DNA from 4 places in the Alteromonas sp. ABM1_013 genome. Region 2 is predicted to be linked to each of the others. Evidence: predicted binding sites of a transcription regulator. Region 2 holds the regulator's gene; each other region holds the start of a gene.

Region 1 (8,313 bases), 270 kb from region 2:
TCCTACCAAAGCCTAAAGAGGCCACCAAGTTGAATCAAAGAACTTAGTTAACCAGCCCTTTTCCTGTGCTCTTGCAAAAGTACCCGTGCCTGAATATTGAATGCGAGCATTGGCTACCTTCGTAGACACAATTTCATTTTCCGGGCTGATATCTGCAGGGCGAATAATGCCAGTAAGGCGAATATACTCATCACCATGATTCAGCGTTAGCCACTTCTCACCGCGAATAACTAAGTTACTGTTTGGCAGCACATCCACCACCGTAACTGAAATAGCACCGTCTAAGCTGTTGCTTTGGTTTGCTGCTGCATCACCGGTAAAATCGCGTGACGAGCCAATTCCTAATTGGATAGATTGACCGCCAATATTTACCGCTTGGCCGCCAAGCCCCGTTATCGTATCTAGATTTACATTGGTATCTTTGGCAGTAGAAGTATCTGCAGATTTACTCGCGGAAGTACTCTCGTTAAGGGTGACAGTAATAATGTCGCCTACTCTTCTCGCGGTAACATCCGAATACAAACTGTTAGCCATGTGGGAGCGGAATAGCGAGCCGTCTTCTACCACTGTCTCACGCGGGTAATCTGGCACTACTGGCGCAAACGAGGGATCATTTGCCTGAACAGGAGGCTCGTTTGTACTGGCGCAACCGCCAAGTAAAAGTAATGCAACAGATAAACCTAAAATACGCATGACGCTACCTACTAAAGTTGCTGAATAACCTGACCAAGCATTTGGTCAACTGACGAGATAACTTTTGAGTTCATCTCATACAAACGCTGGCTTTCGATCAGGTTTACTAGTTCTTCGGTCACGTTCACGTTAGATGTCTCTAACGTGCCTTGAGAGATATAACCCAAACCTTGTAAGCCAGGGATCCCCTGAATAGGCGCGCCGCTTGACGCTGTCTCTACATAAAGGTTTTGTCCGGTAGGCTGAAGCCCCGTCGGATTCACAAAATCAGAAATATTTAACTGCCCCAATACCTGAGGTTCAGCTTGACCGCGGATGCTCACGCTGATTTCACCATCTTGAGAAATAGTAATTTGCTGTGCATCTTCAGGAACTGCAATTTCAGGCTGAAGCAAGAAACCAGCGCCAGAGGTAACAATTTGCCCTTGGTCGTTTAAGGAAAATTGACCATTTCGCGAATAAGCGATTGTTCCGTCGGGTTGCAAAATTTCAAAATAACCACGACCTTGAATTGACATATCCAACGCATTTTCAGTGGTTAGCAAGTTGCCCTGCGTATGTGCTTTTTGCGTAGCGACCACTTTTGAACCTGAACCAAGCATTAGTCCAGAAGGCAACTCTGTATCAGCAGAAGAACGACCGCCAGGTTGATTGATGTTTTGATAGAGCAAATCTTCAAAAACTGCGCGATCTTTTTTGAACCCTACGGTTGATGCGTTTGCAAGGTTGTTAGACACAACCGCCACATCGGTTTGTGCGGCGTCTAGTCCGGTTTTACTTATCCACAGTGCTGGATGCATGTTAACCTCCGACGTTGCCTATTGGACAACGATGATAAAAATTCTTTTACAGGATGCGCAGTAACTGGTTACCGCGAGTATCAAGCTCTTCCGCTTGCTTCATCATTTTGACTTGTAATTCGTAATGACGTTGAAGACTTATCATGTCTACCATCTCTTCAACGGCATTTACGTTAGAACCTTCAAGCATGCCAGACATTACTTTGACGTTAGCATTGGCTTGCGCTATTGAGCCATCTTCCATTCTAAATAAGCCATCGGTGCCGCGCTCCATATCCGCATAGTTTGGAGAAACTAGCTTGAGACGTCCTACTTCCTCGATAACATTGGCTGGGGCTCCTAGCTGTCTCATGGACAAGGTGCCATCAGCGGCAATGTTAAGGTTGTCCAAAGGTACTGGAAGAAAAATCGGCCCGTTGTCACCTAGCACCACACGGTCGTGAATGTCTGTCAAAATTCCGTCATCGCCTAGTTTGAAGTTGCCATCACGGGAATAAGCTTCTTGACCATTTTGATCTTGTACCGCAAACCAACCATCCCCTTGAATGGCCACATCTAAATCTCGGTCCGTTTTAATCATTGGACCCGACTCATAATTGTTAGACGGGCTTTCAGTCATAGAAAACACGCGGGTTGGCAAACCTTCACCGTAAGCCGGCATCGATCTCGCTTGCTCTAATTGAGCTCTAAACCCGGTTGTCTGCGCGTTGGCTAAGTTATTGGCTCTAATCCCCGTACCTAATAGGTCTTGGGATGCGCCACTCGCTGAAATATAGAGAAGTTTGTCCATGACTGACTTTTGACTCTGATTAAACCTTAAACAAGATTTTGCAAAGGCGATGCCAATCTGTGGATTTTTAACTCAGGTAGAAAATATGAAAGGTATTAAATTGATATTTAAAGGAAAATAAAAGAGCCGCTGTTATGCGGCTCTTGTATATATCGGCAATAATGGCGGGCTTACACGCCAACGTATTGCCGCTTTTATATTCTAATAAACGGCGCTTTACCTTAACTATCGTATATTCAGAATAGTCTGGTTCAGTGAGTTATTAACTTCGAGCGCTCTTGAGTTAGCCTGGAAGTTACGCTGAGCAATGATCATGTCAATAAGCTCGGTTGTCAGGTTAACGTTGGCTTGTTCAAGGGCCGATGAATTAATTTCACCGAAAGTACCGGTGGTTGCTTCACCCGCTAGCGCCTCACCGGAAAGAATACTTTCTTTCCACTGCGTGCTACTTTCTTGCGTTAGGCCCTGCTCATTAGAGAAACGAACTAGCGCAACACGAACAATAGGCTCAGAGGTTCCGTTAGAGAAGGTAGCGCGAACCAAACCGTCAGGGCCGATATCGATACCCGTCAGTCGACCAACTGGCAAACCGTCTTGTTCTAATGACGTTACTTCAAACGCTGAAGCAAACTGAGTTGGCTCATTAGGCGTAGCGTTATTCACATCTAGATTGAAATCAATGCTTATCTGTTGCGTAGGATCCGAACCATTTGCAAGAATACCCGCACCTAGTGCTTCAGTTTGCATTTTAAAGTCTAGCGTAGGTAAGCCATCTGGTGTTTCCATCCCAGAGAAATCACCGCCCTGAGAGAAAATAAGTTTAGATGCTGTTACGGCGTTACCCGTGTTACCGCCAACTGAATTGACGGCGGTAGTTGGGTCAGTATCAGCGCCTGTCGAATCGGTCATATCGACGAGGGTATCGTCTATTGCAGTCGCAACGTACCACTCGTTATCAACCCCTACCGTGTTGTCTTTAATGAAGTAATACGTCATTACGTGACTATCACCTAAAGAATCATATACCGTCACCGATGTTGCGGCGTTGTAGGTAAGTGGATCTTCCGGGTCAAAATCTTGCGGATCTAACGCAGCATCCCCTGCAGGTAAGTTCATACGAATATCAACTTCTGTGGTTTGCGCAGGTGAACCTGATGAATCTGGAATTCGCACTGGTTCAGTCGTACTTAGTGCAACTGATGCGCTTGTACCGTCAGAGTTTACTGGGAAGCCCAGAAGGTTGTCGCCGTTACTGTTTACCACAAAGTTATCACTATCTAACTTAAACTGCCCAGCACGAGTGAATGAGAAATCACGAGAAGTAATTTCAGGTACGGTAGCAAAGAAGCCGTTACCCGTAATCGCAAGGTCAAGCGATGTATTGGTAAACTGAAGGCTACCTTGGGAAAATTGCTGTGCAACTTCTTGAGTAAGAACACCGTCACCCACTTTGGTTTTACCACCTGACAGCAGTGATGCCGCATAAACGTCGCCAAATTCAGCTCGTGATTCTTTAAAGCCAACCGTATTAACGTTTGCGATGTTGTTGGCGGTTACATCCAAATCTTTTTGTGCGGCCGATACGCCACTCAGTGCAATATTAAAAGACATTATTGATTCTCCTACTAACTGCCGATTTGGATGACGTCATCAAGATTGATACTGACATCACCATCCAAATTCAAAATTACGCCCTGACCACTGCCGGCCAAGCTGACACTTCCAACGTGACGATTGACGGCAGTATTCAGCTGAACACCTTCACCGTTTAGTTCGCCAGTGGCACTGATAACATATTCACCAGGTTCCATTTGGTTGCCATGTTTATCTTTGCCATCCCATTCAAACTCAATGTTGCCGGCACTTTGTGTTCCTGCATCAATGGCTTTGATTACTTCTCCAAACTGGTTCTCAATGTTTATCGTCATGTTTTGAACCGTTTGCTCGTTTACAATAACGCCTGAGAGCCCTTCCCCTTCGTTCGCCATGTAACCGACATTACCTTGAACTAGCACGTTCTGTCCGATGAGACTCGATGCCTGCAGTGCTTGATTAGATGTCATTGAAGCCGCAAACGATTCGAATTTCTCGTTAAGCTGGGAGATGCCGTCAGCCATCGTAAATGACGTCATCTGGGCCACCATCTGATCGTTATCAACCGGTGCCGTAGGATCCTGATTGGCAAGCTGTTCCGTCAACATCGAAAAGAAATCTTCTTGGGTTAGCTGCTGCTCGGTACCATCGGCAACTTTTACAGTTTCTTCCTGCCAGTACAGGTCCGTATTTAAGCCGGTGTTATTTATGGTGTTCACTGATTAATCCTCACATTATTCAAGCGGCAAATTACTGCCCTTGACCTAACTGAAGTACGCGGCGGAAGATTCGTTTGGTGGTATCCGCTACCTGTACGTTTGTTTCATACGCTTTAGACGCTGACATCATATTCGCCATTTCTTCCACAATGTTGACGTTAGGTTTGTAGATATAGCCCTCTTCGTCTGCCATTGGGTTATTAGGCGCGTATTCCACCTGGAGTGGTGCATCACTTTCCACTATGCCTTTAACTTGAACACCTGCGCCCTTCGACTGATCTCGCATAGCGTCTTGTAGCGCCGTGGCAAAAACCGGGTGGCGAGCTCGATAGGTTTCGTCATAGCTGCTGCTTACCGAGTTTGCATTAGCAATATTACTCGCCGTTGTATTAAGACGGACATTTTCCGCCTCCATACCCGTACTCGAAATTTGCATTACGTTAAATAAACTCATGACTATTGACCTCCTGAGCTAAGTGCTTTTTTCATGCCTTTAATTTTTCCATTCAAAAATTCAAGGCTTGCTTGGTAGCGCAATCCATTGTCTAAAAATCGGTTTCTTTCCGCTTGGACTTCTACCGTATTACCGTCGCCGGTATCCGGTTGGGTGGGTACGCGGTACTGCATGTCAAAATTTGCCGCAACAGACGAAGAGTTGCCGCCTAGGTGGCGTTCATTTGTCCGGACCAATCCGGAAGAAGCATGTTGTTTGGTTCCACTAGATGCTTCGCTCATTGCTGACTGCATGGCTTTGTTAAAATCAATATCTCTGGCTTTGTAACCAGGGGTATTGGCGTTAGCTAGATTCCCCGAAATAACCTCCATACGCTCTGTGCGTATCTTCAGTGCTGACTCGTGAAAGCCCACCAGCTTATCTAGGTTAATAGCCATAACATGACCTCTGACATACTTTAAAAACGTTTCGTGTAGACAAGCTAAACGGAAATATAAGCGTTAAACTTTTGCCGATTTACTGTCGTTTGTCTAAATAGTTAGCAAGGCAGATGCCACAATGGGATTTTGACGGAAAGTAAAGGGGTTGGTAAATCGGCTTGAGTTTTAAAAAACTTTATTTATCAAGCCGATAAGTTAGATCATTTTTTTTGGTAGTAAAGACCAGGGTGGCACTTCACCATGCTGTAGATATCACTGGCGGCACTTATAGACTCTGACGCGCCAAGAAATAGAACGCCGTTAGGCTGCAGTTGTCCGGCAATTTGTTGCAGGATCCGCTGCTTTACTTCTGCTGAAAAATAAATCAACACGTTGCGGCAAAACACAATATCAAACCGACCGAGCGCGGCATAACTTGTAAGCAGGTTCAAACTTCTGAAGCTTACCATACGGCGAACCTCAGGCTTCACCTGCATAAGTCCCTTTTCGTTTTGTTGGAAAAAAGCTTGTCTTCGCTGTGGAGATAACCCTCTGGCAAGAGAAAGTTCGTCATAAATACCTGATTCACATTTTTGCAGCATTTCTGATGATAAGTCGGTGGCCACAATCTCAACGCCCGCTCTCAAAGCGCCTGGACGTTGACGTTGATACTCAAGCACGGACATTGCGATGGAATAAGGCTCTTGCCCCGACGAACAAGCCGCACTCCAAATGCGAACCTTCTGATTTTTAGTAGATAAGGATGGCAATAGGTCCTTTAAAAGAAGATCAAAGGGATAGTTATCGCGAAACCATAATGTTTCGTTGGTCGTCATTGCATCGATAACACTTTGTAGCAAGGTGCGATCAAAACCGCGTACAACAACGTCTATCAGTTCATCTGCAGATTCGTACTTATGCTTAAAAAGCAATGAAGCCAAACGGCTGCGGACAAGGTATTGTTTATTCTCCCCCAACACTATGCCGCATTGCTTTTCAAGAAACTCTCTGAACTTTTGGTAGCTCGCGGGCGAAACGTCTTTATTAGCCAATCCTTTCCTGCTCCGTTATTCGCACTCGGTCATCAGCCACTTCTGTACAGCAGTCGCTAATTCGTCTGGGTGAAACTTCGCTATAAAGTCGTCTGCGCCAACTTTTTGTACCATTGCCTGGTTGAAAACCCCACTTAATGACGTGTGCAGAACAACGTGGAGTTTTTGAAGTTCAGGAGTATTTTTAATTTCTGCAGTCAGGGTATAGCCATCCATTTCGGGCATTTCAATATCAGAAACTAGTACACCAACGCGGTTGGTTACGTCGCCATACTCTTCAGCAATTTGTTTAAGACGATTAAGTGCTTCAAGACCATTTTTAGCAAGCTCGATTTCAAGGCCTAGTGACGTAAGCGCCTTTTTCACCTGATTTCTCGCTACCGCCGAGTCATCCGCAATGAAAATAATCTTGTTTTCTTGGCCTTCTGTGGTTAGCCCCTCGGCCACGTCAGCACTCACTTCAGCGTTCAGCGGAGAAATCTCATTGAGAATTTTTTCTACATCTAGTATTTCAATGAGTTCGTTCTCAACCTCAGTAACTGCCGTCAGATAGCTGGCGCGCCCCGTGCCCTGAGGTGGTGGCATGATGGCATCCCAGTTGGTATTGATAATGCGCTCAACAGCGCCAACCAAAAAACCTTGCACCGAGCGGTTGTATTCAGCAATAACGATAAACGCGTTAGAGAGGTCTTCAATTTTACGACCACGCGTAGCCATACTCAGGTCAATAACCGAAATAGTTTGGCCACGAATGTGTGCCACCCCACGAACTAGTGGATTTAGTTTTGGCATTGCCGTAAGCGGAGGACACTGCAATACCTCGCGCACTTTAAACACATTAATCCCAAACCGCTGACGGCCGTTCAGTCTAAACAGCAACAACTCTAAGCGGTTCTGCCCAACAAGCTGCGTTCGCTGGTTTACCGAATCTAAAATACCCGACATAGGTCACCTCTAAGTAATACTGGGCATGATCATTGCCTCTTATGATAAGAATAGACAATATCACTAAATTTTTGCAGGTCAAACGACAGAAAAATGACACTGAAGGTTTAATTAAGCTTCACTAACGTTTTAATACTGCCTATTGAATCATGTCATGTTGAAGCGTGTACTTTTACACCTTGAACTAACTATTGTTGTTAAACCCGCGGTTTACAAACATAGATTTCACTAAGCATAGTCAATTAATCGCAAACTGAACACGAAATGTCATGATGAAAAAGATAAACGAAAAAATGCGTACCAGATTCTCTCGCTCGTTAACCTGCTTAGTAGTTGGTTTGCTAATCGGCTCACTAAGTAGGCACTGCTATGCTGCGGCGTCCAATCATGAACAAGTTGAAAGCGGTGCCAAGCAGTATTTGATAAATCAACTTACTGATAATGCGCAGGATACTAACATTGATGTGGATATTGTGAAGATAGACGATCGGATAAATATCCCGGACTGTCCAACCGGTTTCCAATATAATGCTTCACAGGAAGCGTTGAGCCAATCCTACATATCTGTTCGTGTAAGCTGTAAAAATAACGAGTGGTATTTGTTTACCAGCGGCCAAGTGACGCGAACTAAAGAAATTGTGGTGACTCTGGGCGCAATTAGCCCTGGAACTGTATTAACCTCATCAAATTTAACTAAGGCAAAAGTAGATGTGAGACGTTTACGCTATACCGCGTTTACCGATTTAGAATCGTTAATTGGCGCTAGAATGAAACGCCGCATTACCGATGGACAAGCAATACAGTCTAATATGCTATGCTTTGTGTGCAAAGGCGATAGAATAACTATT
Region 2 (8,313 bases):
ACGACTGAACACCCACTACATAAAGCTGTTTGATAACCAGCGGAACATTTTTAACTCGGGGAACAGCGATGAGTGCGCCAAACAGCATGAGTGCTGCTCGACCAATCGCAGTAACTTTCCCTATAGTTTTAGCGCCTAATGATTGGAAGAACTTCATTTATCTGCCCCCAGAAAGCTTGCTTTCAGGTCTGGCGCTGGGTAATGAAATGGAACCGGGCCATCTGCTTTACCTCTTAAGAATTGCTGAACCAATTCGGAATCACTTTCTTTAATTTGCTGCGCAGTACCTTCACCAATGACGCGTTTATCCGCCAAAATGTAAATATAATCAGCGATGGTCAGCACTTCCGTTACGTCATGGGTCACGACAATGCTAGTTAAGTTGAGTGCATCATTGAGCTCTCGAATAAGCTTTACCAGCACGCCCATGGATATAGGGTCTTGTCCCGCAAAAGGCTCATCGTACATAATTAAATCGGGGTCTAGCGCTATCGCCCTAGCGAGCGCGGCCCTGCGCGCCATTCCACCAGAAAGTTCGCTCGGCATTAATTGCGCGGCGCCTCTCAGACCTACGGCCTGTAGCTTTAAAGCGACAATAGTAGCTATCAAGTCTTCAGATAGCTCAGTATGCTCGCGAAGCGGAAACGCCACATTGTCGAACACGCTCATGTCAGTGAATAGCGCACCACTTTGAAATAGCATGCTCATTCTACGACGGGTTTCGTAAAGAGACTTTCTCGACATAGAGACAATTGAATCGCCGTCGAATTTTACGTCACCCTCATCTGGCGTTAACTGCCCGCCAATAAGGCGTAGCAGCGTGGTTTTACCTATCCCACTTGGCCCCATTACCGCAGTAATTTTGCCTTTAGGTACCTTCAATGAAATCCCATCATAAATGATGCGATCTGCACGTTTGAAGGTTAGGTTATCTACTTCAACTAAATGATCCATAGTTACTTAAATGTCGACCCCTGACGCTGGATTGAGTTGGGTTTGAATGCCGCTATCAGTCCATTTGGAAAATATTAAAATATATGAGCGATGTGCATATTCAATTTCTATGCCTTCGCACACTTAACTCATAAAGTTTACTGAACAGTTTACTTTTAAGAGTCAACAAATTCAAAAAAGTTTACTCTGCAGTGTAGTTTTTATGTTTACAGCCTGGCTTGTCTAGGAGACACACCCTCTGGGCCGTGTAATTTGGTGCCATTGTACGCTTTTTCAAGACACTCGCCAAAGTCAAAAAGTTACAAGTTATGTTCTATTAAGACGAATGATAGGTATCACGCGCTAAGACGAATGTTATCCCGCGCTGAAGTGATGCCAGTGCCTTAACTAATTCCCACGGGTAGTTCCAGTCCCCATCCTATTTCGTTGTTTATTAACTGAAACTGAATGCTGACCAGCAGTATGTTCAAACTGCAAGAGTGCTTGATAAATGGAAATTCACAGCAAATAGCAATTTTTGGTGAAAATAAAGCAACGCTAGCATAGGCAAATGGCACTCTTTTTGCGACAATCTATCGAAATACTAACTATTACAGGTTGTTGTGCTTTTAAACATTGTTATTTTTCTGGTTGGGCTGATTGTCTTGAGTTGGAGTGCGGACCGTTTTGTGTACGGTGCTTCCGCACTAGCAAAAAACATCGGTATCTCTCCTATGATGATCGGATTAACGATTGTCGCTATGGGCTCTTCGGCACCTGAAATTGTGGTTTCCGCTATTGCCTCTGCAAATGGCAATATGAACACAGCCGTGGGTAATGCCCTTGGTTCAAATATAACTAATATCGCGCTGGTGTTGGGTGTAACCGCCTTAGTGAAACCACTGCTTGTTTCGTCTACAACGCTTAAACGTGAACTTCCTGCGCTTCTCATTATCTCATTAATCGCAATCGGCTTTATGTTCGATGGCGAGCTGAAGTCTTACGAAGGGATAATTTTACTGGGCCTTTTCATTTTTGTTTTGGCAATGATGGCTTGGTTATCGCTACAAGTAGATAAAGAAGACCCGTTGGTAGCTGAGACCGCAGATGAAATCCCTAAAGGCGTTTCTAATACCTCAGCGCTTATTTGGATTGGTGTTGGCCTTGTCGTATTGCCTTTAAGTGCCCACTTTCTTGTAAACTCAGCCGTTGAAATTGCCAGATACATGGGCATTTCTGATTTGGTTATTGGGTTGACGATTATCGCGTTTGGCACAAGCCTTCCGGAATTAGCAGCAAGTGTCGCAGGTGTGCTTAAAGGTGAAGATGATTTAGCACTTGGTAATATTATCGGCTCTAATATTTTCAACTTGCTAGCCGTACTTGGTATGCCAGGTTTAATTGCCCCAGGTCTGCTAGACCCTGACGTTTATAATCGAGACATGTACGTTATGCTCGGTTTAACCTTGCTGTTGTTCTTGTTCAGCTTTGATTTAATTGGAAAGCGTACAATATCAAGAACCAATGGATTTATACTTCTGGCTTGCTTTATCGGCTACCAATATTGGCTGTTCGGATAATCATGAATACACAAACTCAGATGCACTATATCGAATCGGCAAAGCGCGTTATCGACATTGAAACGCAGGCTATTGCTAACCTTGCTGAGCGCTTAAATGGTGACTTTATCACTGCATGCAACATTCTCTTCAACTGTAAGGGAAAAGTGGTTGTAAGCGGTATGGGAAAATCTGGACATATCGGTAATAAAATTGCGGCTACGCTAGCCAGTACAGGTACTCCAGCGTTCTTCATGCATCCCGGTGAAGCCAACCATGGCGATTTGGGCATGCTAAGCAAAGGAGATGTGCTATTAGCCATTTCCAATTCTGGTGAAACCAATGAGTTAGTTAACTTGCTGCCCGTGGTTAAGCGCTTAGGTATTCTGGTAGTGGCGATGACCAATAGTGCTGATAGCTCGCTAGGCCAACACGCAGATGTAGTGCTGGATATTAGTGTAGAAAAAGAAGCGTGTTCATTGGGTCTGGCGCCCACATCAAGCACAACGGCCACACTGGTTATGGGTGATGCCCTAGCGGTAGCCCTACTTGACCAAAAGGGTTTCACTTCAGACGACTTTGCGCTGTCGCACCCCGGCGGTAGCTTAGGTAGAAAGCTGCTGCTTAAAGTGAGTGATATCATGCTAAGTGGCAGTGATATCCCACTAGTAAATTTAAATGCAACTGTTGCTGATGCACTTTTAGAAATTTCCAAAAAGGGCCTAGGCATGACTGGTGTTATCGCACCCGATGGTTCGTTAACAGGCGTGTTTACTGATGGTGATTTACGCCGAATACTTGATGCCCGTATAGATGTGCATAGCGCGACAGTAGAAGATGTAATGACCAAAGGCGGCAAAACAACCACAGCAGAGCAGCTAGCTGTAGAAGCCCTAAACCTAATGGAAACCCATAAGATAAGCGCACTAATGGTTACCGATGAAAAGCGCAACCCTGTCGGAGCCTTCAACATGCACATGCTTTTGAAAGCGGGAGTACTCTAAATGACGACAACTCTATACACCGATTTAGACCAGGCACTTTTTGAGCAGTTGGCAAATATTAAGTTACTGGTTTGTGACGTGGATGGCGTATTTTCAGACGGTCGCATTTACTTGGGCAACGACGGTGAAGAACTTAAAGCTTTTCACACCCGAGACGGATATGGCGTGAAAGCCTTGGTAAGTAATGGTGTTAACGTCGCCGTGATAACAGGGCGTCGCTCAGCAATTGTAGAAAACAGAATGAAGGCGCTAAACGTAGCACATATTATTCAGGGTGAAGAAAACAAAGCTGACGCCCTCGGCGAATTAATGAAAAGCCTAGGGTTGAACTCAAGCGAAGTTGCCGCCGTAGGAGACGATATGCCCGATACAGGTATGTATCAGCACGTAGCGGTAAAAATTGCGGTTGCCGATGCTCACCCTTTTGTTGCAAAGCAAGCGAACTGGATCACCACACTTCCGGGTGGATTTGGCGCAGTTCGAGAAATATCGGACACCATTTTGCAAGCTAAAGGCGTTGCAAATGATATTTTCGGAGCTAGTGTATGAGCCAGTTTGGCTTCAATCGCTTAGGTTTAAGTATATCGGCGCTATTTATCTTAGCTATGCTTATGTACATCCCAACGTGGATGGAAGAGCAGCCTGAAACTCAAGGTAGTAGCGAAAATGATGCGCTCAAGCCTGCCTACAAGGCAAAAAACTTAACAACAACCTTGTACAACCAAGACGGTGAGTTAAATCACAAAGTCTTTGCAGAGTCGATGGAGCATTACGACCAATTAGGCTTTGTTTTATTCCAGCAACCTAAATATACCCTTTATACAGAAAGCGCTTCATCACCCTGGGTTGTAACTGCGCAGGAAGGAACGCTTTATAACAATGAATTAATTCAGCTTGAAGATAGCGTTGTTATTGAAAATCAAACCAGCGATGATTTTGTCAAAAGTTTATCCACGGAATACATCCAGATAAATTTAGACACGAAACAAATGACATCTGATCAACCCGTTGAGATACTGGGTACGCAATATCTTATTTTAAGCAATGGGTTTAACGCGAATTTACGCACACAAGAATACGAGCTTTTAGATCATGTACAAACGACTTATTCCCCTAGCAACTAGCGTTCTACTTGCCATCGCTAGCGGTGCGGTAATAGCCAGTGAAGAAGATTTTTCACAACCCATTAAGATAGGGTCAAACACCCAGTTTATTGATGGTAAAAACAAAACCGCGCTGTACAAGGAAGATGTACTTATTACCCAAGGTTCACTCCTAATCGAAGCTGATGAAGTAGAAGTAATAGCTACAGATGGCAGCGGCCGTGAAATATTTATCGCCCGTGGCAACCCTGCAAGCTATTCTCAATCACTAGAAGACGGTACACCGGTATCAGCGAAAGCCAATGAAATTCGCTATGAAGTAATTAATCGCACTATTTCTTTGGCGGGTAATGCTGAGCTACAGCAAGATACCAGTAAAGTGCAAGGTGATAAGATTACGTTCGATATGATTACTGAACAATTGCTTGCAACGGGTGGTGCCGGTGAAGATGGTGAAGGTCGTGTTACCACAGTATTTACTCCTGACACCATTCGTAAAACATCGTCTAAGAAAGACAACGAGGACAATGAATAGCAATGGCAACTTTGAGCGCTAAAAACCTTGCTAAATCGTATAAATCGCGACAGGTTGTTCGCGATGTAAGCCTTTCAGTGTCTACCGGTCAAATTGTTGGTCTTCTCGGCCCTAACGGCGCTGGTAAGACCACCACTTTTTACATGATTGTAGGCTTAGTCAACTTAGACAAAGGCAAGATCGAAATTGATGATAATGAGCTTACTCACCAGCCAATGCATGAGCGCGCACGCCGCGGTATAGGCTACCTCCCGCAAGAGGCATCAATATTTAGAAAGCTTACGGTACATGAAAATATCATGGCCATTTTGCAAACCCGTAAAGATTTAAATTCACAGCAGCAAGAAGAAGAAGCAGACGCCCTACTTGATGAATTTAATATCAACCATATACGTAATAGTACGGGGATGAGTTTGTCAGGGGGAGAACGGCGTCGCGTAGAGATTGCTCGAGCTCTGGCAGCAAAACCACAATTTATTTTGTTAGACGAACCATTTGCCGGTGTTGATCCAATATCAGTTAATGATATAAAGAAGATAATACAGCATCTGCGAGATAGGGGTATTGGTATCCTTATCACGGACCATAACGTACGCGAAACATTGGATGTTTGCGAAAAAGCGTACATTGTGAGTCATGGCGAGCTTATTGCGCAAGGAACTGCGGAACAGGTTTTAAGTAATCAAAAAGTAAGGGACGTATACCTAGGCGAACAATTCAGGCTATAGTTAGTGTAACCTAATTGTCATTTTTCAGTTTCGCTCTGGTATATTTAATTTAGAGCATTTAAATAAGACGTAGATGAAACCATCTTTACAGCTAAAATTTAGCCAACAACTTACCATGACACCTCAGCTTCAGCAGGCAATTAAACTGCTGCAGCTTTCTACGCTTGATCTCCAGCAAGAGATACAAGAAGCCCTCGATTCTAATCCGCTTTTAGAAGTGGAAGAAAGTAACGACGAGCCACAAGTAGAAAAGAACAATGTCGATAGTGACGATAGCGCTGCTGAAGCGACCGCTTCTGCATCGAGCGATACGCTAGAAGCGGGAGATGCACTGGAGAAGAATGATCTTCCCGATGAGCTACCTATCGACAGTACCTGGGATGAGTATTATTCGGCTTCTTCCGCGCCTGCACCTGGCCCATCTAATGATGATGAACAAATCTTCCAAGGTGAGACCACAGAAGACATCCAAGAACATCTTCTTTGGCAAATGCGCCTCACTCATTTTTCAGATACTGACCGCGCTATCGCTACAGCAATCATCGACTCAATTGACGAATCAGGTTATTTAACCGTTACTCTTGACGACATCTTAGAAGCGGTCAACGACGATGATCTAGAAGAGCCTATCGAAATGGACGAAATAGAGTGTGTACTTAAGCGCATTCAAATGTTCGACCCCATTGGTTCAGGTTCTCGTACACCTCAAGAGTGTCTTATGGTGCAATTACGCCAGTTTTCAGAAGACACACCGTGGCTTGCTGAAGCGAAGCAGCTTATTGAGGAATATTCAGACTTACTGAGCAGTAAAGACTACCGCACGCTAATGCGTAAGAGCCGATTGAAAGAAGAGCAGCTGCGCGAAGCAATGCGTTTACTTCAAACCTTGAATCCTCGCCCAGGTAGTGCTTTAGTTACTAAAGAGCCTGAGTACGTTATTCCTGATGTCTCAGTAACCAAGAAAAATGGCCGTTGGGTGGTTGAACTGAACCCCGACAGTCTGCCTAAATTAAGCGTAAACCAACAGTACGCAGCGATGAGTCGTCGTGCCAAGAACAGCAGCGATTCACAATTCATCCGCTCACACATGCAAGAGGCCAAGTGGTTCATAAAGAGCCTTGAATCTCGCAACGATACCTTAATGAAGGTTGCAAATTGCATTGTGCAGCAGCAAATGGGCTTTTTTGAGCACGGCCCGGAAATGATGAAACCAATGGTGCTAAATGATGTCGCAGAAATGGTAGATATGCACGAATCGACTATTTCGCGTGTAACAACGCAGAAGTATATGCATACGCCCCGTGGCATCTTCGAATTGAAGTATTTCTTCTCAAGCCACGTAGCAACAGAGTCAGGTGGTGAGTGTTCATCTACAGCGATTCGTGCATTGATCAAGAAGTTAGTGGCTGCGGAAAATCCTAGCAAGCCGCTAAGTGATAGCAAGATTGCTTCATTGTTGGCCGAGCAAGGCATAAAAGTCGCTCGGCGAACAATAGCAAAATACCGGGAATCATTGTCGATCCCGCCGTCGAACCAACGCAAAAGCCTTATTTAAACGGGCTTAATAATATAAGGAAGACGAAATATGCAAATCAACCTTACTGGTCATCATGTCGAAATCACCGACTCTTTGCGTAATTATGTCGATACGAAGTTCAGCAAACTTGAACGTCACTTTGATCACATTTCTAATGTGCATGTCATCCTGAACGTTGAAAAATTAAATCAAAAAGCTGAAGCGACTGTTCATTTAAGTGGCGCTGAAGTATTCGCATCCTCAGAAAATACCGACATGTATGCGGCGATTGACAGCATGGTTGATAAACTCGACCGGCAGGTAATCAAGCATAAGGAAAAACTGAAAAAACATTAGTAGTTAATTGAGCATGGATATACAAGCCATCGTAAGTCTGGACCGCACCGAGTGTGCGGTTCAGTGTAATAGTAAAAAGCGAATTCTTGAGATCATCGCTGATATCGCTGCCAAGCATAACGATAACATCGACCAGGCAACGGTTCTAAATAGCTTGATGGCTCGAGAACGTATGGGTAGCACGGGTATTGGTAACGGGATAGCACTGCCTCACGGTCGCTTGGCCGGCCTTGAGAAGGTAATAGCAATCGTTGTAACAAGTACACCAGCTATCAACTTTGATGCCCTAGACGAAAAGCCCGTAGACATATTCTTTGCTCTTCTCGTTCCCGAAGAGCAAACCGAAGGACACCTTCAGACACTGGCTACCGTAGCCGGTAAGCTAAGCGACAAAGAAACGATTAAAACAATACGTCGTGCAACAACCAGCGACGAAATTATTTCTGCATTAAGTTAAACAATAAGTGCCTACACCTCATAGGTAGGCGCTTTATTCGACAACTCGTATGTGATGAAACCAGAATATAAGGGAGAATTTAGGTGAAGCTGATCATAATCAGTGGTCGTTCGGGGTCTGG
Region 3 (8,313 bases), on a different contig from region 2:
TCAAAATGATGAGGGCTGGAAGAATAATCGTTTCCACGACTTCGACCTATAATTTCGGCAACTTCCTCAAGCGACACTTGCCCAATTGCCAATAGATTTTTAACGTCAATTTCGTTTCTCTGCTCATGGGAAACGTATCCTTTATTTAGACAGTCAATGACCTGTCGCTTTATTTCCTTGTAACCCACCCAGCACTCCACGCTCACGCCAAGTGTACGCCAAATTGCGTACACTTTCAAATTAAGCTTTTCAATAAATTTATAGTATGAAAAGTAGGAAGAGGTATGAAGCTGGTCTGTGGTATAGGTTTCTGGTGAGTGTTTAAGTACAGCGCGAGCAATAGCCTAATTGGCCGCCTGCGCTAACCATTGCTCACGCGCTTCTTCAAGCGCTGCTTCATCAGGCTGTTCGTTGCCCGAAATAGCTACGGCAATTTGCTGAATAATGTCATCGCGCTTTTTAATCAACGCATCAGTGCGAGGGAAGAGATCTTTAGCTTCAGGATATTCCGCCTTTAACGATTCAACGTCTTCTAAGGCATAATAGCGCGCTTCAAAGGCTTCGTTATATAGCTGACGTTTGGCATTAAAAACAACGTAGTCTTTTGCGGTTTCCGAATTAAGGTAATCCATATCTTCTGAAGATAAATTAGCGGCCTGCCCCACTTCACGGGCTTGAGCCATCCAAGAATCTACAGCTTCAACATTCCCTTCTTTAACAGCTTGCTTTACACCTGCCTGCAAATCGCTGGCGTGCAGAATTTCCATTACCGTTATAAGTGGAACTTGCGCTGCATCTTGATCTCGTTTGTCTGCATCTAGCGACAAATAAGCAAACCATGAAAAGGTAGCGGCAATAATAATAGCAAGAACGACAAGTGCTTTTTTCACACTTTCCTCCAAAAACATTGCATATAGAAATCAGTGCGAGTGCACTGTAAAAAAGAAGCAATACAAAAAGAGCGAGAGATCTCGCTCTTTTTCAGTATTGTAACGACCTAAAGATTATTGGTCGACAGGCTCTGAGTTTTCAACTCGGCTTTTCAGTTTTTGACCCGGGCGGAATGTAACCACGCGGCGCGCTTTAATTGGAATGTCTTCGCCGGTTTTAGGATTACGGCCAGGACGTTCGTTTTTATCACGCAAGTCAAAGTTACCAAAACCCGACAGTTTTACTTGCTCACCAGATTCCAGAGCGCCTTTAATCTCTTCGAAAAAAAGCTCTACCAGATCCTTCGCATCACGCTTGTTAATGCCTAGTTTCTCGAATAGGTGTTCAGCCATCTCGGCTTTGGTCAATGCCATAGTTTACTCTCTTAACGCGGCCCCAAACTCAGATTCCAGACCTTTAACCACAGTATCTACAGCTTGCTGAATCTCAGCTTCTTCCAAGGTTTTTTCCGGATCTTGTAAATGAAGTGACAAAGCAAGGCTCTTATAGCCAGGCTCAATTCCCTTGCCTTTGTACTCATCGAACAAGTTTAGAGCAACTAGTTGATTTACGCCAATATTTTCTATGTAAGAAAGCACATTTCCTACACGCACTTCATCTTTAACCGTAATAGCAATATCACGGCGATTCGATGGGAAGCGCGATACTGGTACAGCTGACGGTAATTTGCGATCGGTAATGGCATCTACCACTAGTTCGAACACAAATACGCGGCCGTTAACACCAAGCAATTTAGTAAACTGCGGGTGTATAGCACCAATATAGCCAACTTCTTCATCATTAAGCAAAATTTTTGCCGTCATACCAGGGTGCAACGCACTATGCTGCCCTGTAACGAACTGGAACTCGCCGGTTTTACCCGTAAGTGCCAATAACGCCTCAACGTCAGCTTTCGCATCAAAGAAATCAACCGGGCTATCGCCCAAGTCCCAATGTTCTTCATTACGACGCCCTGCTACTACACCACCAATTACTTGTTGTTGCAATACACCATTTGGCGCATCTTGTTGAGGAATAAAGCGTAATCCGGTTTCAAACATGCGAACACGTTGCTGCTGACGCTTCTGATTATAAGCAGTAGCACCTAGCAAACCCGGCCATAAACTTACGCGCATTACCGACATATCAGATGAAATTGGGTGTGGTAGCACCATACCTTTCACGTCTGGGAATAATGCGTTTTGAATTTTAGGGTCAACAAACGAGTAAGTAATCGCCTCATTGTAGCCACGGCTAAGAAGCAACGACTTCATAGTGTTTAGCGGCAGCTTAGCTTCTTGCGAAGGTAGCATTGCCAACGTCGCTTTTGGTGCCACGTTTGGAATGTTGTTGTAGCCGTATACACGGGCAATTTCTTCAATCAAATCTTCTTCAATTGAAATATCGAAACGATAGCTTGGCGCAACCGCTTCCCAGCCAGCTTCGGTTTGCGTTACTTCTAAACCAAGGCGGTTTAGCATTTCGGTTACTTTCGCATCGTCAATGCTGATGCCTAGTACGCGAGATAAACGTTCGCGACGAAGCGTAACCGTAGCCTGCTCAGGTAGCTTATCTTCAGCCACTGCTTCAACAACAGGGCCAGCTTCACCACCACAAATTTCAAGAACTAGTGCAGTAGCGCGCTCCATAGCTTTACGCTGAAGTAGAGGGTCTACGCCACGCTCATAGCGGTGCGATGCATCGGTATGCAAACCATACTGACGAGCACGGCCCATAATGACATCACGGCTAAAGAACGCACTTTCAAGCAAAATGTCTTGGGTTTCAGTAGTTACACCAGAGTATAGGCCACCGAAAATACCCGCCATGGCTAGCGCTTTGTTGTCATCGGCGATAACCAAAGTATTACTTTGCAGCTTTGCTTCGGTTTCATCAAGTAGCGTAAGGGCTTCGCCTTCGTTCGCCATACGCACGTTAATGTTGCCTTCAATGCTGGCAAGGTTAAATGCGTGCATTGGCTGGCCAAGCTCTAGCAATACAAAGTTAGTCACATCTACAATGGGGTCGATGCTGCGAATACCGCAACGACGTAGCTTTTCAACTAACCACAGTGGCGATGCTGCTTTTACGTTAACGCCTTTAACCACACGACCTAAATAACGTGGGCATGCGTCGTCAGCGCTTAACGTAATTGATAATTTATCATCAATAGTAGCCTCTACAGATGCTACTTCAGGCTCGCACACGTCAAGGTTATTAAGCACGCCTACTTCACGGGCAATACCGCGAATACCCAAACAATCTGCACGGTTTGGTGTTAGGTCTACTTCAATGGCGTTGTCATCAAGACCAAGGTAATCGCGAATGTCTTCGCCAATAGGTGCATCGGCTGGAAGCTCGATAATGCCGTCGTGGTCGTCGCTAATACCTAGCTCAGAGAAGCTACATAGCATGCCGAATGACGGCTCGCCGCGAAGCTTCGCTTTCTTAATTTTAAAATCGCCTGGCAATACAGCACCAACAACTGCTACCGCTACTTTAATGCCCTGACGACAGTTAGGTGCACCACAAACGATATCAAGTAGCTCATCGCCACCTACGTTAATTTTAGTTACGCGCAGTTTATCTGCGTTAGGGTGCTGACCGCACTCCGCTACTTCACCTACTAGCACGCCTTTAAAATCGCCTGCTACTGGCTCAACGCCGTCTACTTCAAGGCCAGCCATGCTCAACTGTTCAGACAGCTCATGTGCCGACAGCGACGGGTTAACCCACTCTCTTAGCCATTTTTCACTGAATTTCATGTGTACTCTCTGCCTTAGTTGAACTGCTTAAGGAAACGAAGATCGTTTTCAAAGAACGCGCGCAAGTCGTTAACACCGTAACGAAGCATAGTTAAGCGCTCTACGCCCATACCAAAGGCAAAACCTGTGTACTCTTCTGGGTCGATACCCACTGCTTTAAGTACATTTGGGTGCACCATGCCGCAGCCTAGTACTTCAAGCCACTGGCCATTTTTACCCATAACGTCTACTTCAGCTGAAGGCTCAGTAAACGGGAAGTAAGACGGACGGAAGCGAATTTCTAGTGACTCTTCAAAGAAGTGATGTAAGAAGTCGTGCAAAATACCTTTAAGGTCGGTAAAGCTAACGTTCTTATCAACCATCAAACCTTCCACCTGGTGGAACATTGGCGTGTGAGTTTGATCGTAGTCGTTACGATAAACGCGCCCTGGCGAGATAATACGCAATGGCGGCTTTTCCGCTTCCATAGTACGAATTTGAACACCAGAGGTTTGCGTACGAAGCATCATGTCTGGGTTAAAATAGAAGGTATCGTGATCGGCACGCGCTGGGTGATTCGCAGGAATGTTCAGTGCGTCGAAATTGTGAAAACCATCTTCAATTTCAGGGCCGGTCTTTACCGAGAAACCAAGCTCGCCAAAGAAAGATTCAATACGCGCAATAGTGCGGCTAACCGGGTGCAAGTTACCTGGCTTTTCAGTACGGCCTGGCAAAGTAACATCAATGGCTTCTTCGGCTAGCTTTTTGTTAAGCTCTTCAGTGCGTAAAAACTCACCTTTTGCAGAAATAGCTTGCTGAATAACCTGTTTAGCTTGGTTAATCTTTTGGCCTGCGGCAGGACGTTCTTCGTTCGATAACTTTCCAAGCCCTTTAAGTAAGTCGGTAAGTTTACCTTTCTTACCCATGAATTCGACCCTAACTTGGTCTAATGTGGCTGCATCTTGTGCAGCGTCAATCTGGCTTTGTGCCTGATTGATAATAGCGTCAAGCTCCATGTTTTCCTCAATTTACATGATGACTGCATGGCCAAAGCATAGGAAGAATTATTCTGTGCGCTAAGGCTTGCCTGAAATAAAAGCGGTAGTTTACACGAGTGACAGACATTACCGCTACCCTATATAGCTGATAATGGCGAAATTTTGTGGGTTATAAATTAAAATAGTGTTTTCCTGAAACGACCAATTAAGTGCTATTTGCTTTCTACGAGTTTATGGCATAAAAAAACCCGCAAGCAATTGCGGGCTTTTTACCTAAAATACCAAGAAAAACTTTTGGTATTCCACTTGTTCTGTTTAACTTCTGGTGAAGACGCGCTTGAATCTTGTTAGCGCAAGAAGCATCCCGCCAAACAAAAAGATAGAAGAAGGCTCTGGAACACTGTTGATAGCGTTGCCTATAGTAGTAGAGCTTACGCCTTTGATAACCAATTCGCCAGCATCGTCATTGCCTGCAATGCCTTCGATTACACCTTGATAGGTAATACCGTCAGACATTTCAACATAAAACAAACTTCCGATTAGGTCGTTACCAAAAACAGACCCATCTGGATCATCGTCAACGTCAATTAACCAGCTGAAACTCTCGCCAGGGTTAAAACCGTTGAAGGCAACCGATAGAAAATCAGCTTCATCAATACCGCCAGAAGCATCAACTACCGAATACGAAAGAAATCCAACATCATCTGAACCAACACTTTTGAAGTTTAGTCCGCCAGAGTTGTGGCATGAGTTAACAACCTCGTCAAAACACAAAAAACTATTTGCATTAGGTCTAAGATCAAGCGCAAATTGCAGGATGTCTAAACCTGATGTAGAGTTATTCTCGACAGTAAACGGGTTATTCCATGTATTACCATCAATGGTAAAACCGATTTCTATCATAGCAGCCTTTGCATTAAGGCTTAATGATAGGCAGCAAAGCCCTAGAAAGCTTGACACCAATTTTAAACTTCTTTTACAACTATTATTGCTAAACATATGTACTCCAAAACTGTTCTACTAGCACTACTAAAAAGAGTTACGTTTTATTTTAACTACCCTCACTCATGCACATGACATGCCAACAAAATATTAGCTAGAACTATCAGATAGTTAAAGTCATCTTAAAAATGGCAAAAATTGCTTTGTAAAGTTTTTTGACACAAGCAGAAGCTCTGTTAAGTTTGCTTTCACTTCATATGAGCATATTTATATAGCGTTATTTAAAAGCTCCCTTATTATGTGGCTTATATCTTAGTATATTAGGACAGTGATGAAAAAAAATATCGTAGAAAATGATGTAAAACAGGACCCAGCAATAGTTCGTTTTCTTGAAAAGATGCCTAAGCGGGTTGCGAATTCATTTAGTGAAGAACAACTTACTTCTATAAAAACTGCAATAGGAGCAAGAGACTGGGGCAACCATAAAGTTGATATAAGAGGAACTGTTAAATTTTTTAAATGGCGATTTTACTATGTTCTGTTGCTTGGACGAAACAGGAGGTCACTCTCAACTGAAGAAAAAAAGCTCACTACGTTAATTAGTGGTATGATCATCACTGTTTTAATTATCTTATCTATCGTTTTAGCTGCGGGTATATTATATTTAACTAAATCTGCCCTTGGCATAGATTTGATTGAGGGGTGGAGTTTAGGATTATGGACATGGCTCCAAAAATTATAATTTAAAAGCAAGTTACTTGGGTTAAATTTTCACCATCTCTTTTACTTAAGCCCACTATAAAAAACTTTTTTACCGTATGTAGACTGTAGTGCTTCCGAAGTATTACTGATGAAATATGGATGCTTGCAGCTAACAATCTAATTGTAGAAAAACTTATTTTTCCCGACCGTCAATGTTTAGTGAACAGCCATCAACTTTATTAAAAATTTCACGCAAAATAATCTCCTTCATTTGAGTCTTTTTAAAAGATTAAAAAGAGGCAAAGCGAATAGTAATAAACTTGTCTTAACATCTATTATTTTTGAAAATCTTTTTGCGATAGTCATTTTTCTACTGAAGCTCATTTTGTCGCCTTCATACTCATTAAGCTTGAACTCAGCCTTGATCCCATGCCTCAATAGTGAATTTAGATAATCTCTAAAACTCAATATATCTTTAAAGAGTTTAGGTTCTCTTATAAAGTCGCTATATAATTTTTCTACTGTTACGTAGTAGCCTTCAGCATGGCGGTATGTCGGTTTGCTCGTTGTAATCGAGTTGGGGCGTACTCTTCTTTTAAAAAATGAATTATTTAACACTACTGTTTTTGAACTTCTAATATACAGATTAGTAGAAAAATAATGGTCTTCGTGCAAAATCCCTTTTATAAACTTCAAGTCGGAAAAAGAGTTTTTTCTAAAAAAATAACAGCAAGACTGTGCTATGTATCTTATTTTATAAGTGTCTTCAAATATACTTTTATTTACGTATAAAGATTTGGGTAAATCCCTTTCATAATTCAGCTCAGTAAGTCCATCGAAATCTTCGGAGCAGAATGCTTCTGCATTAAAAACAACTAAATCAGCGTTATGTTTAACAATATTCTCACAACACAACGCTAAAGTGTCTTCCGATATGAAATCGTCACTATCAAGAAAGTAAATAAACTCGCCTTGGGACATTTCTAGTCCTACATTACGCGCGTTCGCTAGACCACCATTTTGTATACTTACAATCTTCATTTTACCCTGAAATCTGCAAGAGTAGCTTTCAAGTATGCTTAATGAGTTATCCGTAGAGCCGTCGTTTATGCATAGTAGTTCGAAGTCTAAAAATGTTTGTCCTAGTACAGAGTCCAAACATTGTTCGAGGTAGTCTTCTACGTTATAGACCGGTAATATAATAGAAACTGATAACTTAGACATTTTTAAATACTCTGGATCGAAACTCTCTAATCGCGAAAATAAATGGCACAATTAGCGCGAAAAGTGAGAGGGCAAATATATTTTCAAGTTGGTGTAAATAGGAATACCAAAAAAGAAACGGAATGCATAAGGCATTATAAATAGATACAAAGACAAAAGGCTCTACCTTATAAGCCCTCACGAAGTTACATACAGCTGTGAACACAAGAGTTATGGCAAAGAAAAATAATAATGTGACAGTTGATTCCATCGGCAAAATTTTGTCGAAGATGTAAAAACTCGGAAAAAACAACCAAACTAATACAAATAAACAATAGCCGATAATTAACACTAAGCTAGAAAACAAAAAATACTTCGAAAATATCGTTAAAGCTTCTTTTGTACGTCCATTCGCTATTCGATTTGCAAGAATTGTTCTTTGATTAACTAAAAACGAGTTAGCAACGTCAAACCCTCCTCTGGCTATCGAAACAGATAGCCCAACACGACCAGCAAATTCGGCCCCGTAAACTTTGAAAGAAATAAGCGTGAAACCGTTCCAAAAAAAATATCCGAAGAACCAAACTATACTAGTACGCCCGAAAAGTGGAAATATTTTTTCAAACTGCTTTCTAAATGAGTAGTCTATTAAAAAGCTTCTGTTTATCATCTTTAAAATGATGAATTTATTTTTAAATACAAACATCATTATCAATAAACCAGAGCATAACTGAGAGATAGCAACAGAATAAAGGCTAGCACCGAAATAAATTGCTAGCCAAAGCACTAAAGCC
Region 4 (8,313 bases), on a different contig from region 2:
ACAGGTATACCTAAAGACATTAGCAGCGAAAAGAAACAAGACATTTTGTTTTTCCGCGATCTTATGCAAACCATTGAGCGGCGTTCTAACTATTGGGTTGGACGAGGTGATCGCATTGCTAAGTTGGCCATGTACATTAACGATGTCGCTGAAAATCCAATTGACGAAGACCAGCTGGCGGTAGCCAGTTACGTTCATGATTTTGGCATGGCGTTCATGCCGTTAAAGCTGTTGCATAAAGGCGATGAATTAAGTGATATTGAGTTCAACCTGATGCGGTCTCATGTCTACAAAAGCGCTCGTTTGTTAGAGCATCTGGACCAATGGGACATGGCGCGAAAGATAGTGATGCAGCACCACGAGCGCACGGATGGAACCGGATATCCGCTAGGCATAAAAGAAGACGATATCTGTGAAGGCGCTAAGCTGCTTGCAATTGTTGATACTTACGACGCAATGACGCACCCAAGGGCGCACAACGAAGACAATGTGCTTTCCAAAAAAGAAGCGGTGATTGAGATAAATCGCAGTGCCAAAGGACAGTTCAGTATGAAGTGGGTGAGGCTGTTTAATCAGGCTATGACAGCGCTATTGACTAAAGGGCAGTAAACGCTGCCCTTATCTTGCTACGTGATGTTGGCTGAGAGCCTAATTCAGCTCAAGGCTTCTCAGCTACTTCAAGAAGCGAAGCAGGTTTAATTTACACCTAATTCCTTTAGCTTACGGGTAAGGGTATTTCGCCCCCAACCTAAGCGTTTAGCCGCATCTTGTTTGTGACCGTGAGTATGCTGGAGTGCTCGCTCAAGCATAACGCGTTCGAAAGTAAGCATAGCGTCGTTAAGAATATTATGGTGACCATCGCGTAGTTGTTTGTCGGTCCAACTCGCAAGTAATTCTGGCCAATCACCCGATTCGGCACTAGGTTTTTCGATACTGCTATCGCTGTGAATTTCTGGCGGCAGATCGCTCGGTAAGACTTCTTGTCCACTCGCCATCACCGTTAACCAGCGGCACACGTTTTCTAACTGCCGTACGTTACCCGGCCACGGTAACTGAGACATAACGCGCTCAGCTTCTTTTGAAATGCTTTTCGCCTCCACATCAAGCTCTTTGGCTGCTCGGCGAAGGAAGTGACGCGTTAACAAAGGAATATCTTCTCGGCGCTCGTTCAGCGATGGAAGATGCACGCGAATAACATTCAGTCGGTGAAATAAATCTTCCCTGAATTTTCCTTCAGCGACACGCTGCTCTAGGTTTTGGTGGGTTGCTGCAATAATGCGTACATCAACGCTTACCGACTGATGGCCACCTACGCGATAAAACTGACCATCCGCGAGTACTCGCAAAAGGCGGGTTTGCACATCTAACGGCATATCGCCTATTTCATCTAAGAAAAGTGTACCGCCGTCAGCTTGCTCAAAACGCCCTTGGCGTGCCGCTTGTGCGCCGGTAAAGGCGCCTTTTTCATGACCAAACAGTTCAGATTCTACGAGATCTGCAGGTATGGCCGCCATATTAAGCGCAATGAAAGGCTTACTCGCTCTAGGGCTGTGTCGGTGAAGTGCGTGCGCTACCAGTTCTTTACCCGTACCTGATTGGCCGTTAATAAGTACGCTAATCGAAGAACGTGAGAGTCGACCTATAGCACGGAAAACTTCCTGCATAGCAGGTGCTTCACCAATTATCTCGGTTACAACGTCTTCAACTTGTGATTTGGATACCGTCGACTGCTCTCTTGCATGAGCAAGGGCGCGCTGGGTTAAGGTTACCGCTTCGTCAATATCAAAAGGTTTTGGCAAGTATTCAAATGCCCCTTTTTGATAAGCGTTTACCGCACTGTCTAAATCCGAATGCGCCGTCATAATGATAACGGGAAGCAACGGATGGGAAGCGTGCACTTCGTTCAGTAATGTCATGCCGTCCATTTGTGGCATTCTTATGTCTGAAATGATGACTTCGGGGGCTTGGCCGCTTTGAAGTTGAAGCAATAAATCTTCAGGGTTTTCAAAACTCAAGCAGCTGATATCAGCGGCTTGTAAGGCCTTTTGCAGCACCCAACGAATAGAACTGTCATCATCGACAATCCACACAGACTCATTCGTCATCGTCTGTCTCCTTACGATCTATTGGTAGGTAAATTACGAACTCAGTGTGACCAGGGTAGCTGTCTACATCTATTTTGCCGCCGTGGTGGTTAATAAGGGTTTGTGAAATAGACAAACCCAGCCCAGAGCCATTTTGTTTACTTGTGACCATGGGATAGAAAAGTGTGTCTTTAATTTCAGCGGGAATACCCGGGCCGTTATCTATAATTTTTATTTTTGCTACCAGCGCATGACGTTTCGTTTGAATCGTCATCTGGCGCTCTATTCGCGTAACTAGCCTAATCTCTGGGTTAGGGGTTTGGCTCTCGGTTAAAGCCTGAATACTATTTCTGACTATATTGAGCACCGCCTGCTGAATCATGTCTGGGTCTAATAAAAGCGGTGGTATGCTAGGGTCATAGTCGCGAACTATGGTTATAGGGTTGTCTGATTCAAAGCGCATTAAGCTACGTATTTTTTCAAGAGCCTGATGCACATTGCTTTCTTCGAATCGAGGTAGTGAATTGGGGCCTAGCAAACGGTCCACAAGGTTGCGTAGACGGTCAGATTGCTCAATGATCATACGCGTGAATTCTTTGTGTTCTTCCGACAGCTCTTTTTCTAAAAGCTGGGCTGCGCCTCTAATACCACCTAATGGATTTTTTATCTCATGCGCTAGGCCACGTACTAGCTCTCGAGCCGCATAATGCTGTGCGTTTTGTAAGTTTTCGCGAGAAATTCGTTTTTGTTGATCAATCTTTTTGACTTCGAACAGCAATCGAGGGCCATCGTCAAAGTATAAGTTGGTAACGGTAAGATCGGCAGAAACATAGCGGTTGTCTCTGAACGCTAGTTTAATTTCGTTCTCGGTAAAGTCTTCACCTTTTCTAATGGCCGCTTTTAGTCGGGTAGTCTCTATGGTTCCTGGTAAGAAAAAGTCTTGAAGCGGGTGCCCGATAAGTTGCTTCAAGCCTGTTTCGAACAAAGCTTCACCCGCGTGGTTAGCGTAAACAATGGTAAGTTTGTTATCTACCATTACCAACGCTGTGTTTAGGCTATTTATAAGCTGTTGTGTTTCTAACTCGGTGGAATGCATCCGAGCTCGTCTCCTTTGCACCATAATTGTGCATTGTAGCTTGCAATGATGCGATGCGCGAGTAAGAGGCTAAGCAAACATAGTCTACTGAACCTCGGTGGTGCGCTTACAGAACAATGATTGCACGCTATTAGTTATTAATTAACGCCGATGCCTGATGTAGGTAAAGGGTTTGTTCTGGAGACGATGCAAGAGTCTTGCCCGTATTGTTCGTTAGCTCAACTTTGTAGGTATGTGCTCCACGATGGATACCTGAAAGTTTAAATACGCCTGAACTATTGCTTGCAAATGGGGCGTTATCGAAAATTAAGCGATAGATGGGCGCTTTGGGTGCACCAGTTTGTGCCGCAGAAATAATTAACTCACCTAGATTATTTCTAATAGTTGCTTCTGGTGCAGGAGATTTGATAACTACGCGATAATTTGGTTTAGGGGCATCAGGCTTAAGCGGCGGTGGGGGGGCAACTTTGGCTGCTGTAACTACGTTTTGCGTTTTATCATCGAATGCCAACGGCTCAGCATTTTTTTGCGGCTTATCGGTGAAAGTAATAGAGCCGTCTTTTCCTACCACCTTATAGATTGTTGTAGTTGAAGAAGAAAGGGGAGTAGTTGCCTCGGCGTCGCGCTCTAACTCGTTTGTTTGTGGTTCTTGCTGCGCATTGTCTTGCTCTAAACCAAGCGTAGCGGCTTGCAAAGGTAACACTCCATTACTGCAACACAATAATAGGGAAGTTAAGCAGATGTATCGCATCATGTTTTGCACGTGTTGTTACCTAATCATTGTATTTGAAAACTGCCAGCTTACTACTTTTATCATAAGAGGCCTGTGGCTAAATCTTTTCAGCATTGCCCATATGAGCTAGCCCCTAGGTCATTGTCCTAAGTGAGCAAACGTAGAAGATGCTTTTAGCGCTGACACAAATATATAGTAGTTAATTAGCACCCATAAAAAAAGCCCGCAGAGCGGGCTTTAGTATATATCGCGATACAGTGTGTTATTACACGCTGTAGTACATGTCGAACTCAACTGGGTGAGTTGTCATGTTAAGTTTAGTTACTTCTTCTGACTTAAGGTCGATGTATGCATCAATCATGTCGTCAGTCATAACGCCACCGGCTTTAAGGAAGTCACGGTCGTTATCAAGTGCTTCAAGTGCCATTTCAAGCGAGCTTGCAACAGTTGGAATTTCAGCCGCTTCTTCTGCAGGTAGATCGTACAAGTCTTTATCCATAGCATCGCCAGGGTGGATCTTGTTTTTGATACCGTCAAGGCCAGCCATTAGCATCGCAGAGAATGCAAGGTAAGGGTTAGCTGTTGGGTCAGGGAAACGTACTTCAATACGACGCGCTTTATCGCTAGTTACGTGTGGAATACGAATTGATGCAGAACGGTTACGCGCAGAGTATGCAAGCATTACCGGCGCTTCGAAGCCAGGAACTAGACGCTTGTAAGAGTTAGTAGAAGCATTAGCGAAGGCGTTAATTGCACGCGCGTGCTTGATGATACCACCGATGTAGTAAAGTGCTTCTTCAGAAAGACCTGCGTATTTGTCACCTGCGAAGATGTTAACGCCGTCTTTAGAGATAGACTGGTGACAGTGCATACCAGAACCGTTATCGCCAACAAGTGGCTTAGGCATAAAGGTAGCAGTTTGGCCGTATGCATGTGCAACATTATGTACAACATACTTATACACTTGGATTTCATCCGCTTTCTTAACTAGCGTGTTGAATTCACAAGCGATTTCGTTTTGACCTGCAGTCGCTACTTCATGGTGGTGAGCTTCAATTACAAGGCCCATTTCTTCCATAACCATACACATAGCAGCACGAATGTCGTGAGCAGAATCTACAGGAGGTACTGGGAAGTAGCCGCCTTTAACGCCAGGGCGGTGAGCCATGTTGCCGCCTTCGAATTCTTCACCTGAGTTCCACTTTGCTTCTGAAGAGTCAATCTTGTAGAACGAACCCGCCATATCTGTGTGGAAACGCACGTCGTCGAAAAGGAAGAACTCTGGCTCTGGGCCGAAGAAGCATGTGTCGCCGATACCTGTAGATTTCAAGTACTCTTCTGCGCGACGTGCAACAGAGCGTGGGTCACGCTCGTAACCTTCCATTGTTGAAGGCTCAACAATGTCACAACGGATGTTTACTTGTGTTTCTTCTGCGAAAGGGTCTACTACGCAGCTGTCTGCGTCTGGAAGAAGAACCATATCTGATTCGTTGATGCCTTTCCAACCAGCAATTGAGGAACCGTCGAACATTTTACCTTCTTCGAAGAATTCTTCATCAACAACACTTGCAGGAATTGATACGTGTTGTTCTTTACCTTTGGTGTCGGTAAAACGTAAATCTACAAACTTCGCTTCACTTTCTTTAATCAGTTCTAATGCCTTATCTACTGACATCGTGTCCTCCAGGTTTAATGTAAAAATGCGGAATGATCAGCTTCACTCCAACAGTGGCAAAAGTGAAAGCGATTATCATGCCATTTACATGCATGCCGGTTTTTGTGGCATGGACAGGCATCTATCACTTCCATTTGAATAGTGTTGCACCAGAAGAGTGCATTAATGCTCCATGGTGGTGCTTAATTGTTACTTTTATGTCATCTAGCCTAGATCACTTTGTATCACACCACCACTATATATGTTCAATTCGGTGCAAATAAGGTGGTTATTTTTTGAACTAAAGAAGTAATTCTAATAAAAGTGACTTGTTATCAAAAAAAGGTGCGCAAACGTCGTGGTTTTTCTGTACAATCCGCGCAAATTTCTCTATCTGCATTTTTTTGCAACAAATCTAATGCAGACTTATTCGATTCCCGAATTAAGTTGGCATCGATTTACACAGGCTCTATATAAGCATGAATACCACTGATATTAGTAAATTGCGTAACATCGCAATCATCGCCCACGTTGACCACGGTAAAACCACCCTGGTAGACAAACTGTTACAGCAGTCTGGCACCCTTGAATCTCGAGGCGAGCAAGAAGAGCGCGTAATGGACTCGAACGACATCGAGAAAGAACGTGGCATTACCATCCTAGCTAAGAACACAGCGATTAACTGGAATGACTACCGAATCAACATCGTAGACACCCCAGGACACGCTGACTTCGGTGGTGAAGTAGAACGTGTAATGTCAATGGCTGACTCTGTACTTCTACTTGTAGATGCACAAGAAGGCCCAATGCCACAAACGCGTTTCGTTACGCAAAAGGCATTTGCTCAAGGTCTTAAGCCAATTGTTGTTATTAATAAAATCGACAAGCCTGGCGCACGCCCTGATTGGGTAATGGATCAAGTATTCGACCTTTTCGATAACTTAGGCGCAACTGATGAGCAGCTTGATTTCCAAGTTGTTTACGCTTCTGCACTAAATGGCTGGGCATCACACGATGCAGACGAGCCTCAAGAAGACATGAATGCACTATTTGAAACTATCGTTGAGCAAGTTTCTGCACCTGATGCAGACGTAGACGGTCCTTTCCAAATGCAGATTTCTCAGCTTGATTACAACTCATACGTGGGCGTAATTGGTGTAGGCCGTGTTAAACGTGGTTCTGTTAAGCCAAACCAGCAAGTAACGGTTGTTACTGCTGATGGAGAAAAGCGCAACGGTAAGGTTGGCCTGGTATATGGTTACCTTGGTCTTGCTCGTCATGAAGTCGAATCAGCGCATGCTGGCGACATCATTGCTATCACAGGTCTTGGCGAACTTAAGATCTCTGACACCATTTGTGATCAAAATACGGTTGAAGCGCTTCCGCCACTTACGGTTGATGAGCCTACTGTAACCATGACCTTCCAGGTAAACACGTCTCCGTTTGCGGGTAAAGAAGGTAAATATGTAACGTCACGTAACATCCTAGAGCGTCTTAACGACGAACTAGTACACAACGTTGCGCTTCGCGTTGAAGAAACTCAAGACCCTGATAAGTTCCGCGTATCAGGTCGTGGTGAACTTCACCTAGGTATTCTTATTGAAAACATGCGTCGTGAAGGTTACGAGCTAGCTGTATCTCGTCCAGAAGTAATTCTGAAAGAAGTTGATGGTGAAACTCAAGAACCTTACGAAACACTAACGATCGACTGTGAAGAAGAGCACCAAGGCTCAATTATGGAACAGCTTGGTCTTCGTAAAGCCGAAATGACCGATATGTCTCCAGATGGCAAAGGTCGTGTACGTATCGACTTCATTATTCCAAGCCGTGGCCTGATTGGTTTCCAAACAGACTTTATGACAATGACATCTGGTTCTGGTTTGCTTTACCACACGTTCGACCACTACGGTCCATATAAGGGCGGTATTATCGGTAAGCGTAAAAACGGTGTACTTATCGCAAACGCAAACGGTAAAGCATTAACTAACGCCCTGTTTAACTTGCAAGAGCGTGGTCGCCTATTTATCGGTCACGGTGTTGAAGTGTACGAAGGTATGGTTATTGGTATTCACAGCCGTGACAATGACCTAACTGTAAACGCACTTAAAGGTAAGCAGCTTACAAACGTTCGTGCCTCTGGTACTGACGAAGCGCAAACCCTAGTTCCACCAATCAAGATGTCACTAGAGCAAGCGCTTGAGTTTATTGATGACGACGAACTAGTAGAAGTAACACCTGAGTCTATCCGTATTCGTAAGAAGCTTCTTACAGAAAACGAACGTAAGCGTGCATCACGCGCACCTAAGTCTTAATATCCTTTAAGACTACATACATCGACTTTAAAAATGCCAGCTTTTGCTGGCATTTTTTATTTAGCGGTTGAACTTTGTTAAATCAATATTTGCCGCTAGTCTTTCCTATTTTTGAACGGTTGAAGGTTTTCTTTTCGAAATCACCAACTCAGTTAATTCACTGTAACGGTGAACATCGAAAAGCGTAAATATCGACCAAAGGTTAGTGGTCAAACATGCTTAGAGCTTCTATGCTTATTCAAGTACATGTTTACGCATTAACTCGTAAGCTAAGTCGTTGTAATATCGACGGCTAATGACCTAACAAAAGGGGAAGGGTAGTGTTTTCTGTTGCCGTTGTTGAAGATGATCCTATTACGCTAGACCTTATTACTGATGCCTTAGAGACGCAGTTATACGCTACTGTTTTTCCATTTACGCGTAGTAAATTTGCA

Evidence for each region. Region 2 encodes sigma-54, which starts transcription at its own class of promoters, with help from an activator protein. Its sites were predicted from a motif close to GTTGGCACGNNNNTNGNNT; they were not measured.
Region 1: a site for sigma-54 is predicted at 2,322-2,340, ahead of ACXAGK_RS02985 (flagellar basal body rod protein FlgF). Genes of this name have one in related genera too.
Region 3: a site for sigma-54 is predicted at 5,740-5,758, ahead of ACXAGK_RS09480 (PEP-CTERM sorting domain-containing protein). Genes of this name have one in related genera too.
Region 4: a site for sigma-54 is predicted at 5,655-5,673, ahead of glnA (glutamate--ammonia ligase). Genes of this name have one in related genera too.

What each region holds. Positions count from the first base shown of each region.
Region 1 is NZ_JBSWXH010000001.1:709,919-718,231, reverse strand. It holds gene flgH (flagellar basal body L-ring protein FlgH) at 13-693, opposite strand; gene flgG (flagellar basal-body rod protein FlgG) at 705-1,493, opposite strand; gene ACXAGK_RS02985 (flagellar basal body rod protein FlgF) at 1,540-2,283, opposite strand; gene flgE (flagellar hook protein FlgE) at 2,509-3,894, opposite strand; gene ACXAGK_RS02975 (flagellar hook assembly protein FlgD) at 3,909-4,595, opposite strand; gene flgC (flagellar basal body rod protein FlgC) at 4,627-5,049, opposite strand; gene flgB (flagellar basal body rod protein FlgB) at 5,052-5,486, opposite strand; gene ACXAGK_RS02960 (CheR family methyltransferase) at 5,690-6,520, opposite strand; gene ACXAGK_RS02955 (chemotaxis protein CheV) at 6,536-7,465, opposite strand; gene flgA (flagellar basal body P-ring formation chaperone FlgA) at 7,735-8,313, shown strand, end outside.
Region 2 is NZ_JBSWXH010000001.1:440,378-448,690, reverse strand. It holds gene mlaE (lipid asymmetry maintenance ABC transporter permease subunit MlaE) at 1-157, opposite strand, end outside; gene mlaF (phospholipid ABC transporter ATP-binding protein MlaF) at 154-954, opposite strand; gene ACXAGK_RS01930 (calcium/sodium antiporter) at 1,557-2,513, shown strand; gene ACXAGK_RS01925 (KpsF/GutQ family sugar-phosphate isomerase) at 2,516-3,496, shown strand; gene kdsC (3-deoxy-manno-octulosonate-8-phosphatase KdsC) at 3,497-4,045, shown strand; gene lptC (LPS export ABC transporter periplasmic protein LptC) at 4,042-4,620, shown strand; gene lptA (lipopolysaccharide transport periplasmic protein LptA) at 4,589-5,134, shown strand; gene lptB (LPS export ABC transporter ATP-binding protein) at 5,137-5,862, shown strand; gene ACXAGK_RS01900 (RNA polymerase factor sigma-54) at 5,936-7,417, shown strand; gene hpf (ribosome hibernation promoting factor) at 7,448-7,735, shown strand; gene ptsN (PTS IIA-like nitrogen regulatory protein PtsN) at 7,749-8,192, shown strand; gene rapZ (RNase adapter RapZ) at 8,276-8,313, shown strand, end outside.
Region 3 is NZ_JBSWXH010000003.1:238,565-246,877, reverse strand. It holds gene ACXAGK_RS09500 (hypothetical protein) at 345-890, opposite strand; gene ihfA (integration host factor subunit alpha) at 1,005-1,304, opposite strand; gene pheT (phenylalanine--tRNA ligase subunit beta) at 1,308-3,695, opposite strand; gene pheS (phenylalanine--tRNA ligase subunit alpha) at 3,710-4,690, opposite strand; gene ACXAGK_RS09480 (PEP-CTERM sorting domain-containing protein) at 4,988-5,575, opposite strand; gene ACXAGK_RS09475 (3-phosphoshikimate 1-carboxyvinyltransferase) at 5,946-6,356, shown strand; gene ACXAGK_RS09470 (glycosyltransferase family 2 protein) at 6,584-7,540, opposite strand; gene ACXAGK_RS09465 (hypothetical protein) at 7,533-8,313, opposite strand, start outside.
Region 4 is NZ_JBSWXH010000002.1:220,200-228,512, forward strand. It holds gene ACXAGK_RS05630 (HD-GYP domain-containing protein) at 1-609, shown strand, start outside; gene glnG (nitrogen regulation protein NR(I)) at 696-2,105, opposite strand; gene glnL (nitrogen regulation protein NR(II)) at 2,095-3,180, opposite strand; gene ACXAGK_RS05645 (DUF4124 domain-containing protein) at 3,311-3,883, opposite strand; gene glnA (glutamate--ammonia ligase) at 4,179-5,588, opposite strand; gene typA (translational GTPase TypA) at 6,047-7,879, shown strand; gene ACXAGK_RS05660 (response regulator) at 8,200-8,313, shown strand, end outside.